Regions from separate parts of the Streptomyces sp. NPDC003247 genome, predicted to be linked through region 3. Evidence: riboswitches for the same ligand, from Rfam matches in the RefSeq annotation. Region 3 holds a riboswitch; each other region holds the start of a gene.
The links. Region 3 has a riboswitch for thiamine pyrophosphate ahead of thiC (phosphomethylpyrimidine synthase ThiC). Riboswitches for the same ligand answer to the same signal wherever they lie in the genome.
Positions count from the first base shown of each region.

Region 1 (3,991 bases), on a different contig from region 3:
GCCCGCCGCACCCGCGGTCGGACCGCCGCCCCGCCGGCCTCCCACCCGTCACCGCCCTCGCCCCGAAGCCGCCGTATCTCCGCCGCACGTCCGCCGTGTGCGGCACGCCCGGACGGGTCAGGCGGTGGCCGCCTTCAGCGGGCGCGCCGGGTCCTGGAGCAGCCGTGGGTCCATCGGCGTGCCCGCCTCGATCAGCCGGCGTCCCTGGGCGAGGTCGCGGGGCCGGCCCACCGCCAGGAGGGCGACCAGGCGGTCATCGCGCAGCCAGCAGACCGTCCAGGCCGGTCCGGACGGGTCGCCGCGCCACAGGGTGGTGTCGGCGCCGGTGTGGTGGCCGGCGTACTGGACGAAACGGCCGAACTGCTCGGACCAGAAGTACGGGACCGGGTCGTAGACCGCCAGGGGTTCGCCGGTGGCCTCGCCGAGGATGTTCGCCGCCACCGTGCGCGGGCCCTGGAGGGCGTTGTCCCAGTGGTGGACGAGGAGCCGCTCGCCGTACCGGGCCGACGGGAAGGAGGCGCAGTCGCCGACCGCGTACACGTCCGGCGCGGAGGTGCGCAGATGGGCGTCGGCCACGACCTCGCCGTCGGCGCCGAGGGCGATGCCGGAGCCGGCCAGCCAGGCCGTGGCGGGCCGGGCGCCGATGCCGACCACGACGGCACCGGCGGGCAGCCGCGACCCGTCGTCGAGGACGACGGCACCGGGCTCGACGCGCTCCACGCGCGCGTGGGTGCGCAGCACGGTGCCGCTGTCGGCGTACCAGGCGGTCATCGGGGCGGCGACCTCGGCGGGCAGGGCGCCGGCCAGCGGACGCTCGGCGGCCTCGACGACGGTGACGGCGCAGCCGGCCTCCCGGGCCGCCGTGGCGAACTCCGCGCCGATCCAGCCGGCGCCGACGACCACGACGTCGTGCTGCCGGGCGAGCACGGGCCGCAGGCGTTCGGCGTCGTCCAGGGTGCGCAGCAGGTGGACGCCGGGCACGCCCTCGGCGCCGGGCAGCCGGATCGGTTCCGCGCCGGTGGCGAGGACCAGGACGTCGTACGGGACGGGCCCGGCCTCGGTGTCCAGTTCACGGTCGGCGACGCGCACGCCGAGGGCCTCGCTGCCCAGCCGCAGGCCGATGCCGAGGCCCTCGAAGTCGACGTCGAGCGCGGAGCCCTCCGCCTTGCCGAGCAGGACGGCCTTGGACAGCGGTGGCCGGTCGTAGGGCTGGTGGGGCTCCGCGCCGATCAGGCTCACCGTGCCGGTGAAGCCCTGTTCGCGCAGTGCGACCGCGGTCTGCACCCCGGCCATGCCCGCGCCGACGACGACCACGCGCCGCGCCGGTGACCTGTCTTCGTCCTGCGTCCGCTCGCTCACCTGATCACCATAGACACCTGACGACCCGTCAGTCAGTGGCCGTGCTCCGTGACCTGCTCCACAACGCTCGTGCCGCTGCCCGGCCCGGACTCCCACTCCCACGTCTCCTCGAGCCGGACCCTGCCGTCGGGCAGCTCCACGACCGTCGCCACGCAGTGCCCCGACGAGGTCGCGCCGTCCCGCTTGAGCTGGACGTAGCGGAAGTCGAGCCGGTCCCCCTGCCGGGTACCCACCAGATGCCCGCGTACGACGTCGCCCCCCGCGTACTCGGCCCAGATCTCGCCGTCCTTCTCGTGGTACGTGAACCGGGTGCGGGTGCCCACCTGCCCGGGGGCCTGGTCGGCGACGGGGGCGAGCACGAGACCGTCGAGGGACCGGTGACGCGGGGCGGGGCCGTCCGCCGCGGAGGGGTGGGGGGAGGCGGGCGGGCGGGTCACGGGCGGAGGCTCCCTTACTGAGTCGTCCGGCGTCGGGCTAGGGTGGCCACCGTAGAGCACTCGCGGGAGCCCGGACGCACCGGGCTGAGAGGGAGGCTGGCGGCCTCCGACCGTACGAACCTGATCCGGGTCATGCCGGCGAAGGGAGGGGCTGGACGCCCATGTCCTCACGTACGTCAGACGTCCTCGTCGTCGGGGGCGGCATCATCGGGCTGGTCACGGCGTGGCGGGCCGCGCAGCGCGGGTTCGCCACGGCGGTGGTCGACCCGGAACCGGGCGGTGGGGCCGCGCAGGTGGCGGCCGGGATGCTGGCCGCCGTCACGGAGCTGCACTACGGCGAGCAGACGCTGCTCGGCCTCAACCTCGCCTCGGCCCGCCGCTACCCCGACTTCGCGGCCGAGCTGAGCGACCTCACCGGTCACGACCTCGGCTACCGCCGCTGCGGCACGCTCGCGGTCGCCCTCGACGCCGACGACCGCGCCCACCTGCGGGACCTGCACGCCCTGCAACGGCGGACGGGGCTGGAGTCGGAGTGGCTCACCGGGCGGGAGTGCCGGCGGCTGGAGCCGATGCTCGCGCCGGGGGTGCGCGGCGGGCTGCGGGTGGACGGCGACCACCAGATCGATCCGCGGCGGCTGGCGGGAGCGCTGGTGGCCGCGTGCGAGCGGGCCGAGGTGGTCTTCCACCGGACGTGGGCGGAGCGGCTGTCGGTGGTGGCCGGCCGGGCCGCCGGCGTCCTCACGCGCGCGGGAGACGCGCTGGGCGCGGGACAGGTGGTGCTCGCGGCCGGCAGCCTGAGCGGACGGCTCGCGGGGGTGCCGGACGAGGTGCTGCCGCCGGTGCGGCCCGTGAAGGGGGAGGTGCTGCGGCTGACCGTGCCGCGGGCGTACGCGCCGTTCCTGAGCCGCACGGTGCGGGCCGTGGTGCGCGGCAGCCAGGTGTACCTGGTGCCGCGGGAGAACGGCGAGCTCGTCGTCGGCGCGACCAGTGAGGAACTGGGCTGGGACACGACGGTGACGGCCGGGGGCGTGTACCAGCTGCTGCGGGACGCGCACGAGCTGGTCCCCGGGATCACCGAGCTGCCGCTGACGGAGACGCGCGCGGGACTGCGCCCCGGGTCGCCGGACAACGCGCCGCTGCTCGGGCCGACCGGACTGGACGGCCTGCTGCTGGCCACCGGGCACTACCGCAACGGTGTGCTGCTGACGCCGGTGACCGGCGACGTGATGGCGCACGTCCTGGCCACCGCTGAACTTCCCGACGAGGCCCGTCCCTTCACCCCCCGGCGCTTCGGCGCCGCCGCACTCTCGGAGCAGCCCGCATGAACATCTCCGTCAACGGTGAGCGGCGTGAGGTGGCGGCCGGCACCGCCCTCGACGCCGTCGTACGGTCCCTGACGGCGGCGCCCTCCGGGGTGGCCGCCGCGCTCAACGAGACCGTCGTCCCGCGCGCGCGGTGGTCCGCCACCGCCCTCTCCGAGGGAGACCGCGTGGAAGTCCTCACGGCCGTCCAGGGAGGCTGAACCATGGCCGACGATCCCTTCGTCCTCGGCGGGAGGGCCTTCTCGTCCCGTCTGATCATGGGCACGGGCGGGGCACCCAGCCTGGAGGTGCTGGAGCGCGCGCTGATCGCCTCCGGGACCGAGCTGACGACCGTCGCGATGCGCCGGGTGGACCCCTCGGTGCACGGCTCGGTGCTGTCCGTCCTCCAGGAACTCGGCATCCAGGTGCTGCCCAACACCGCGGGCTGCTTCACTGCCGGAGAGGCCGTCCTGACGGCCCGCCTCGCGCGCGAGGCGCTCGGCACCGACCTGGTCAAGCTGGAGGTCATCGCCGACGAGCGGACGCTGCTGCCGGACCCGGTCGAGCTGCTCGACGCGGCGGAGACGCTGGTCGACGACGGGTTCACGGTGCTGCCGTACACCAACGACGACCCGGTGCTGGCGCGGAAGCTGGAGGACGTGGGCTGTGCGGCGGTCATGCCGCTCGGCTCGCCGATCGGGTCCGGGCTGGGCATCCGCAACCCGCACAACTTCCAGCTGATCGTCGAGCACGCGCGCGTGCCGGTGATCCTGGACGCGGGGGCCGGCACGGCCTCGGACGCCGCGCTGGCGATGGAGCTGGGGTGCGCGGGGGTGATGCTGGCGTCGGCGGTGACGCGGGCACAGGACCCCGAGCGGATGGCGCACGCGATGC
Region 1 covers NZ_JBIAPF010000001.1:196,601-200,591, forward strand. Annotated here, with positions in the region: gene ACFYWQ_RS00825 (NAD(P)/FAD-dependent oxidoreductase) at 118-1,293, opposite strand; gene ACFYWQ_RS00830 (hypothetical protein) at 1,392-1,796, opposite strand; TPP riboswitch at 1,849-1,960, shown strand; gene thiO (glycine oxidase ThiO) at 1,958-3,121, shown strand; gene thiS (sulfur carrier protein ThiS) at 3,118-3,318, shown strand; gene ACFYWQ_RS00845 (thiazole synthase) at 3,322-3,991, shown strand, end outside.
Region 1: it holds a riboswitch for thiamine pyrophosphate, as region 3 does, so the genes downstream of both, thiO (glycine oxidase ThiO) here and thiC (phosphomethylpyrimidine synthase ThiC) in region 3, are expected to answer to the same signal.

Region 2 (3,991 bases), on a different contig from region 3:
CCGGCCCGGCCCAGCAGCCGCGCCACGGCGACCGGCAGCGTCGGGTTGTCGGGCCGTGCGATGAACACCGTCGCCCCGAACTCCCCGAGCGACACCGCGAAGGCGAACCCGGCCGCGACGAGCAGCGCACGCCGCACCATCGGCAGGTCCACCTCCCGCCACACCCGCCACGGCGACGCCCCCAGCACCGCCGCCGCCTCCCGCAGCCGTACATCCACCGCGCGCAGCACCGGCAGCATGGTCCGTACGACGAAGGGGACGCCGACCAGCGCCTGGGCCAGCGGCACCAGGATCCAGGTGCCGCGCAGGTCCAGCGGGGGCTCGTCCAGCGCGATCAGGAACCCGAAGCCGACGGTCACCGCGGAGACGCCGAGCGGCAGCATCAGCAGCGCGTCGAACCCGCGGACGAGGCGTCCGGCGTCCCGGCGGGTCAGCGCGGCGGCCGCCAGCCCGCCGATCACCACGGCGATCGCGGTGGCGGCGAGCGCGTACTGGAGGGAGTTGCCGATCGCGTCGATCGGCGGAACGAGGAAGACATGGCCGTCGTCGCCGGTCAGCGCCCGGTAGTAGGCGAAGTCCGGCGCGTCCAGCGAGCGCTGGACCAGGACCGCCAGCGGCAGCAGGATCAGCACGACGACGGTGGCCAGGACGCCGGCCAGCAGCGTCCACTGCCCGGCCCCGCGGGGCCGCCGCGCCGTCAGGGAGGCGTCCACCAGCCGCAGCGCGCTCTCCCGCCGCCGTACGGTCCAGGCGTGCACGGCGAGGACCGCGCCGACGGCGGTGAACTGGACGATCGTGAGGACGGCCGCCGTGGACAGCTCGAACAGCTCCGACGTCTGCCGGTAGATCTCGACCTCCAGGGTCGAGAAGGCGGGCCCGCCGAGGATCTGCACCACGCCGAAGGAGGTGAAGGTGAACAGGAACACCATGAGCGCGGCCGCGGCCACGGCGGGCCCGAGGGCCGGGAGGGTCACCCGGCGCCACGCCCGCCACGGCGACGCGCCCAGCATCCGCGCCGCCTCCTCCTGCCGCGGGTCGAGCTGCGCCCACAGCCCGCCCACCGTCCGCACCACGACCGCGTAGTTGAAGAAGACGTGCGCGGCCAGGATCGCCCACACCGTGGTGTCCAGCCGTACGCCCCACAGCTCGTCGAGGAGTCCGCCGCGCCCGACGAGCGCCAGGAAGGCCGTCCCTACGACGACCGTCGGCAGCACGAACGGGACGGTGACGACGGCCCGCAGGACCTGCTTGCCGGGGAAGGAGAGACGGGCGAAGACGTAGGTGGCGGGCAGGGCGACCAGCAGGGTGAGCGCGGTGGAGGCGAGCGCCTGCCAGGTGGTGAACCACAGCACGTGCCGGATGCCGGGGTCCCCGAGCACGTCGAGCAGGCGCCCGGCGTGCCACGTCCCGTCGGAGCCGAGCCCCCGCGCGACGATCGCGGCGACGGGGTAGGCGAAGAAGACCCCGAAGAACGCGACGGGCAGGGCCATGAGCCCGAGCCGCGCCGCGCTCCCGGAACGGCCCGTGCGGGCCGCCGGGCCGCCCGCCTTCGTCACTTCAGTACGAGTGAGGTCCACGACTTGACCCACTGGTCGCGGTGGGCGGCGATGTCCGCCGGGGCCATGGTCTCGGGGTCCTCGGCGGCGGGCCCGTACGCGGTGAACTCGGCGGGCACGGCCGCGCCCTTCAGCACCGGGTAGACGAACATGTTGAGCGGCATGTCCTCCTGGAAGCGCTTCGAGATCAGGAAGTCGATCAGCGCCTTGCCGCCCGCGCTGTTGGCCGCGTTGCTCAGCAGTCCCGCGAACTCGACCTGCCGGAAGCAGGTGCCGGTCGCGACACCGGTCGGGGCGGTGGTCGGCCGGGGGTCCGCGTAGATCACCTCGGCGGGCGGCGAGGAGGCGTAGGAGACCACGAGCGGCCGGTCGCCGCCGGCCTTCTTCCCGCCGGCCGAACCGGAGAACTCCTCGTTGTAGGCCTGCTCCCAGCCGTCGACCACCTTCACGCCGTTGGCCTTCAGCTTCTTCCAGTAGGCCTGCCAGCCGTCGTCGCCGTACCTGGCCGCTGTGCCGAGGAGGAAGCCGAGGCCGGGCGAGGAGGTGGAGGCGTTCTCGGTGACGAGGAGGTTCTTGTAGGCGGGCTTCGTCAGGTCGTCGAAGGAGGTGGGCGGGGCCAGCTTGTGGTCGGCGAAGTACTCCTTGTCGTAGTTGACGCAGATGTCGCCGTAGTCGACGGGCGTGACCCGGTGCTTGTCGCCGTCGAGCCGGTAGGCGGCGTCGACCTGGTCGAGCCCCTTCGCCTCGTACGGCTGGAAGAGGCCGTTGTCGAGGGCGCGGGACAGGAGCGTGTTGTCGACGCCGAAGAAGACGTCGCCCTGCGGGTTGTCCTTGGTGAGGACGGCCTTGTTCACGGCCTGCCCGGCGTCGCCGTCGGTGAGGACCTTCACCTGGTAGCCGGACTGCTTCTCGAACTCCGCGAGCACGTCCTTGGAGACGGCCCACGAGTCATGGCTGATCAGGGTGACGGTGGTGGAGCCGGAGCCGGACGCGGAATCGTCCGACGATCCGCACGCCGACAGCGTGACGAGGCCGAGGCCGAGGCCGACGGCCGCGGCGACGAACGTCCTGGTGTGCACTGGTTTTCCTCCTGGGGTTGACCAGGAAGAGACGCGGCCCCGCCCGGCGGACCCGGGCGGGGCACAACAGCTTGAGCGGTGACCGAACTTCCTACCCAGAATGACCTGGGCGAGGTTCAGAGGGTCTGCGGCCTGGTGCCGCACTCTCAGCGCTGTGGCGCTCCCCTGTCGGAATATGAAGATGTCGTCAGATCTACAGATGTCGGATGATGTGAAGATGTCGTACGGCGCTCAGACTACCGCTCGGTGGCCGCGAGCTGACCGCAGGCCCCGTCGATCTCCTGGCCCCGGGTGTCCCGGACGGTCACCGGCACCCCGTGCGCGGCGATGGCCTCGACGAACGCCTTCTCGTCCTCGGGCCGGGACGCGGTCCACTTCGAGCCGGGCGTCGGGTTGAGGGGGATCAGGTTGACGTGCACCGGTCGGCCCCTGAGGAGGCGTCCGAGGCGGTCACCGCGCCAGGCCTGGTCGTTGATGTCACGGATCAGGGCGTACTCGATGGACAGCCGCCGGCCGGACTTCTCGGCGTACTCGAACCCGGCGTCGAGCACCTCGCGCACCTTCCACCGGGTGTTCACCGGGACGAGGGTGTCGCGCAGCTCGTCGTCCGGGGCGTGCAGCGAGATGGCGAGCCGGCACTTGAAGCCCTCGTCGGCGAACCGGTGGATGGCCGGCACCAGCCCGACGGTCGACACGGTGATCCCGCGCTGCGACAGCCCGAGCCCGTCCGGTGTGGGATCGGTCAGGGCGCGGACGGCGCCGACGACCCGCTTGTAGTTGGCGAGGGGCTCGCCCATACCCATGAAGACGATGTTGGACAGCCGGGCCGGCCCTCCGGGGACCTCCCCGTCCCGCAGGGCCCGCATCCCGTCGACGATCTGGTGCACGATCTCGGCGGTCGACAGGTTCCGGTCGAGCCCGGCCTGCCCGGTCGCACAGAACGGGCAGTTCATCCCGCACCCCGCCTGCGAGCTGATGCACATGGTCACCCGGTCCGGGTAGCGCATCAGCACCGACTCCACGAGCGTGCCGTCGAAGAGCCGCCACAGGGTCTTGCGGGTGGTGCCCTGGTCGGTCGACAGATGCCGCACGACCGTCATCAGCTCCGGCAGCAGCGCCTCGCGCAGCTTCTCGCGGGCCCCCGCGGGGATGTCGGTCCACTCCGCCGGGTCGTGCGCGTACCGCGCGAAGTAGTGCTGCGACAACTGCTTCGCCCGGAACGGCTTCTCACCGATCCCCGCCACCGCCTCCTTCCGCTCGGCGGGCGAGAGGTCGGCGAGGTGCCGCGGCGGCTTCTTGGCTCCGCGGGGGGCGACGAAAGTGAGTTCTCCGGGCTTAGGCATGGCCTTACCAGTG
Region 2 covers NZ_JBIAPF010000009.1:116,149-120,139, forward strand. Annotated here, with positions in the region: gene ACFYWQ_RS28685 (ABC transporter permease) at 1-1,577, opposite strand, end outside; gene ACFYWQ_RS28690 (thiamine ABC transporter substrate binding subunit) at 1,553-2,635, opposite strand; TPP riboswitch at 2,706-2,812, opposite strand; gene rlmN (23S rRNA (adenine(2503)-C(2))-methyltransferase RlmN) at 2,872-3,978, opposite strand.
Region 2: it holds a riboswitch for thiamine pyrophosphate, as region 3 does, so the genes downstream of both, ACFYWQ_RS28690 (thiamine ABC transporter substrate binding subunit) here and thiC (phosphomethylpyrimidine synthase ThiC) in region 3, are expected to answer to the same signal.

Region 3 (3,991 bases):
GCCGCAGGACAGCCTCGCACCGCCCCGGGCCACTGAGCCTTCGGTATCAGTCCGCGAGCGGCAGATAGACCCGGTTGCCCGCCGCCGCGAACTCCTGCGACTTCCGCGCCATCCCTTCCTCGATCTCCGCACGCGATCCCCCGTGTTCACGGCGGATGTCCTGGGAGATCTTCATCGAGCAGAACTTCGGCCCGCACATCGAGCAGAAGTGAGCGGTCTTAGCCGGTTCGGCCGGCAGGGTCTCGTCGTGGAACTCACGGGCCGTGTCCGGGTCGAGGGCAAGATTGAACTGGTCCTCCCAGCGGAACTCGAAGCGGGCGTCGGACAACGCGTCGTCCCACTCCTGCGCACCGGGGTGCCCCTTGGCGAGGTCGGCCGCATGGGCTGCGATCTTGTACGTGATGACGCCGGTCTTGACGTCGTCACGGTTGGGCAGGCCCAGGTGCTCCTTCGGCGTGACGTAACAGAGCATGGCCGTGCCCCACCAGGCGATCATCGCGGCACCGATACCGGAGGTGATGTGGTCGTACGCCGGCGCGACGTCCGTCGTCAGCGGGCCGAGCGTATAGAACGGAGCTTCATCACAGATCTCCTGCTGAAGGTCGATGTTCTCCTTGATCTTGTGCATCGGGACATGTCCCGGGCCCTCGATCATCGTCTGAACATGGAAACGCTTCGCGATCCGGTTGAGTTCCCCCAGGGTGCGCAGTTCCGCGAACTGCGCCTCGTCATTGGCGTCGGCGATCGAACCGGGCCTGAGGCCGTCTCCGAGCGAGTACGTGACGTCGTAGGCGGCGAGGATCTCGCAGAGCTCCTCGAAGTGCTCGTAGAGGAACGATTCCTTGTGGTGGGCCAGGCACCACGCCGCCATGATCGAGCCGCCACGCGAGACGATGCCGGTCTTGCGGTTCGCGGTCAGCGGGACGTACGGCAGACGGACGCCCGCGTGGACGGTCATGTAGTCCACGCCCTGCTCGGCCTGCTCGATGACGGTGTCCTTGTAGATCTCCCAGGTCAGTTCCTCGGCCTTGCCGTCGACCTTCTCCAGTGCCTGGTACAGCGGCACCGTGCCGATGGGAACAGGGGAGTTGCGCAGCACCCACTCACGGGTGGTGTGGATGTTGCGACCGGTGGACAGGTCCATGACCGTGTCCGCACCCCAGCGGGTCGCCCAGGTCATCTTCTCGACCTCCTCCTCGATGGAGGACGTCACCGCCGAGTTGCCGATGTTGGCGTTGACCTTCACCAGGAACCGCTTGCCGATGATCATCGGCTCGATCTCCGGGTGGTTGACGTTCGCGGGCAGGACCGCACGGCCCGCCGCGATCTCCTCGCGCACCACCTCGGGCGCCACGTTCTCCCGGAGGGCCACGTACTCCATCTCGGGTGTGATCTCGCCGCGGCGCGCATACGCGAGCTGGGTGACCGCCTTGCCGTCCCGGCTACGGCGCGGCAGTCGGGGTCGTCCGGGGAAGACCGCGTCCAGGTTCCGCAGGCCGCCGCGCGGCGAGGTGTGCTTGATGCCGTCGTCCTCGGGACGGACGGGGCGGCCCGCGTACTCCTCGGTGTCCCCGCGGGCGATGATCCAGTTCTCCCGCAGCGGCGACAGGCCCCTGCGGACGTCGGTCTCGACGAGCGGATCGGTGTACGGGCCGGACGTGTCGTACAGCGTGACCGACTGCCCGTTGGTGAGATGCACCTGACGGACCGGCACCCGCAGGTCGGGGCGCGCGCCCTCGACATACGCCTTGTGCCAGCCGATGGACTTCCCAGCCTCCCCATTGGCGGAGATCTCGGCAGAGATCTCCGTGGAGGCAGGCGTGCGTGCGTCCTTGATGGTCATGAGACCTACTCCCTACGCCGGCATTACCCGGTAACAGGTTCAGCGGTCGACGCAGCGGCTACCGTCTGCCGACGTTTCATGTGAAACATCACTTGGTTCCAGTGACGTTCCACGTGAAACATCGCGAAGACGGAGGTCAGCGCCCTCTCAGCCCGGTGCTCCGAGCTCCCGCGTGTGCAAAGGTTGCCCCCACGCTAGCGGCAATTCGGGCGCGGTGACCAGGGGGCCCCTGTCGTTCTTGCGATGATCGGTCGGTGACCACGACACACCACCCCCCGTACCCACCACCCGAACCGCATCGCGGACCGGGTGCCGGAAACGGTCCTGATTCCGGTCCGGGTCCAGGGCCACGTCCCGGGCCACGCCCTCACCCAGCTTCAGCTCCGGGTGCCGGTCACGGTCCTGGGACCGTTCCTGGCTCCGGGCCTGAGGCCAGTCCCTCTGCCCAGGGCGGGAGCGCCCCGGGGTCCGGGTACGGAGACGGCCGCCCCGGCTTCGGCGGCGGGCACGGACCGGTCGGTCCCCGCAACGGCGGACACGGACCGGGCAGCTCCCACCACGGCGGGCACGGCCATGGGCATGGGCCGGGTGGCGGACTCGGCGGTGGACACGGTGGCGGTCCGGGCGGCGGACATGGCCCCGGTCCTGGCGGCGGAGGGCACGGCCCGGGCTCCGGCGGAGGGCACGGGCACTCGCACAGCCACGGCCCGGCCGCCCCTGTCTCCCAGCATCTGCGCAAGGTCATCGCGGCCGTTCTCATCCCGTTCGCCGTGGCCGTGCTCGCCGGCCTGGTCGTGCTCTGGCCCGGCGGTGCTCCGCCGCACGAGCGCACCGGGGTGGGTTTCGACCGGCAGACGCAGCATGCGACGGTCACCAAGGTCGTGAGCGTCAGCTGCTCGTCGGTGAACGCCTCGGGCGCCACCGCGACCGGCGACACCTCGACGGCCGAGGGTTCCTCCGCGGAGCAGCAGGAGAACGGCACCTGCAAGCGGGCGACGATCCGGGTGGACACCGGCGACGACAAGGGCCGTACGTTCACGGAGATCGTGCAGCCTGACCAGTCACGGCAGTTGCACGAGGGCCAGAAGGTCGTGGTCGCCTACGAGCCCTCCGCGCCGAAGGACCTGCAGTACTCGGTCACCGACGTGAACCGCCGTGTCCCGTTGGCGGTGCTCGCCGCCATCTTCGCCGTCGCCGTCGTCCTCGTCGGGCGGCTGCGGGGCGTGATGGCACTGGTTGCACTGGCCATCAGTTTTTTGATCCTGAACTTCTTCATCCTGCCCGCGATCCTGCAGGGCTCGAACCCGCTGGTCGTGGCGGTCGTGGGGGCGAGCGCGATCATGCTGATCGCGCTCTACCTGTGTCACGGACTCTCGGCCCGCACCTCGGTCGCGGTGCTCGGGACACTCGTCTCGCTGCTGCTGATCGGTTTCCTGGGCTCGTGGTTCATCGACTGGGCCGCCCTGACCGGCAACACGGACGACAACACCGGCCTGATCCACGGGCTGTATCCGTCGATCGACATGAGCGGTCTGCTGCTCGCCGGCATCATCATCGGTTCGCTCGGTGTCCTGGACGATGTGACGGTCACCCAGACGTCGGCGGTCTGGGAACTGCACGAGGCCAACCCCTCGATGGGCTGGCGCGGGTTGTACCGGGCCGCCATCCGGATCGGCCGCGACCACATCGCGTCGGTGGTCAACACGCTCGTCCTCGCCTACGCCGGCGCCGCGCTGCCTCTGCTGCTGCTCTTCTCGATCGCCCAGAGCAGCGTCGACACGGTCGCCAACAGCGAACTGGTCGCCGAGGAGATCGTGCGCACCCTGGTGGGCTCGATCGGTCTGGTCGCGTCGGTGCCGGTGACCACGGCCCTCGCGGCCCTGGTGGTGTCGGCCGACCGTCCCGGGCCCGGGGCGGCCACCGAGGCGGCACCGGTCGTGGCGGCGGACTCGGCGGCGGCCGGTACGACGGGCGCCGCTCCGCAGCTCTCCCGGGGTGGCAGGGGGAGACGGCGCAAGCGCTGACACGACCAGCGGTCCGAGCCGGCAGCGGCGACCGGCTCGGACCACCGAGAAGAAGCGTTACTGCAATGACTCGGCCCCTGCTGAAGCGTTACGCCAGCGCTTCAGTGCGCACCGCTCAGCCGGC
Region 3 covers NZ_JBIAPF010000007.1:175,175-179,165, forward strand. Annotated here, with positions in the region: gene thiC (phosphomethylpyrimidine synthase ThiC) at 47-1,843, opposite strand; TPP riboswitch at 1,836-2,025, opposite strand; gene ACFYWQ_RS24270 (YibE/F family protein) at 2,098-3,867, shown strand; gene ACFYWQ_RS24275 (SsgA family sporulation/cell division regulator) at 3,983-3,991, opposite strand, start outside.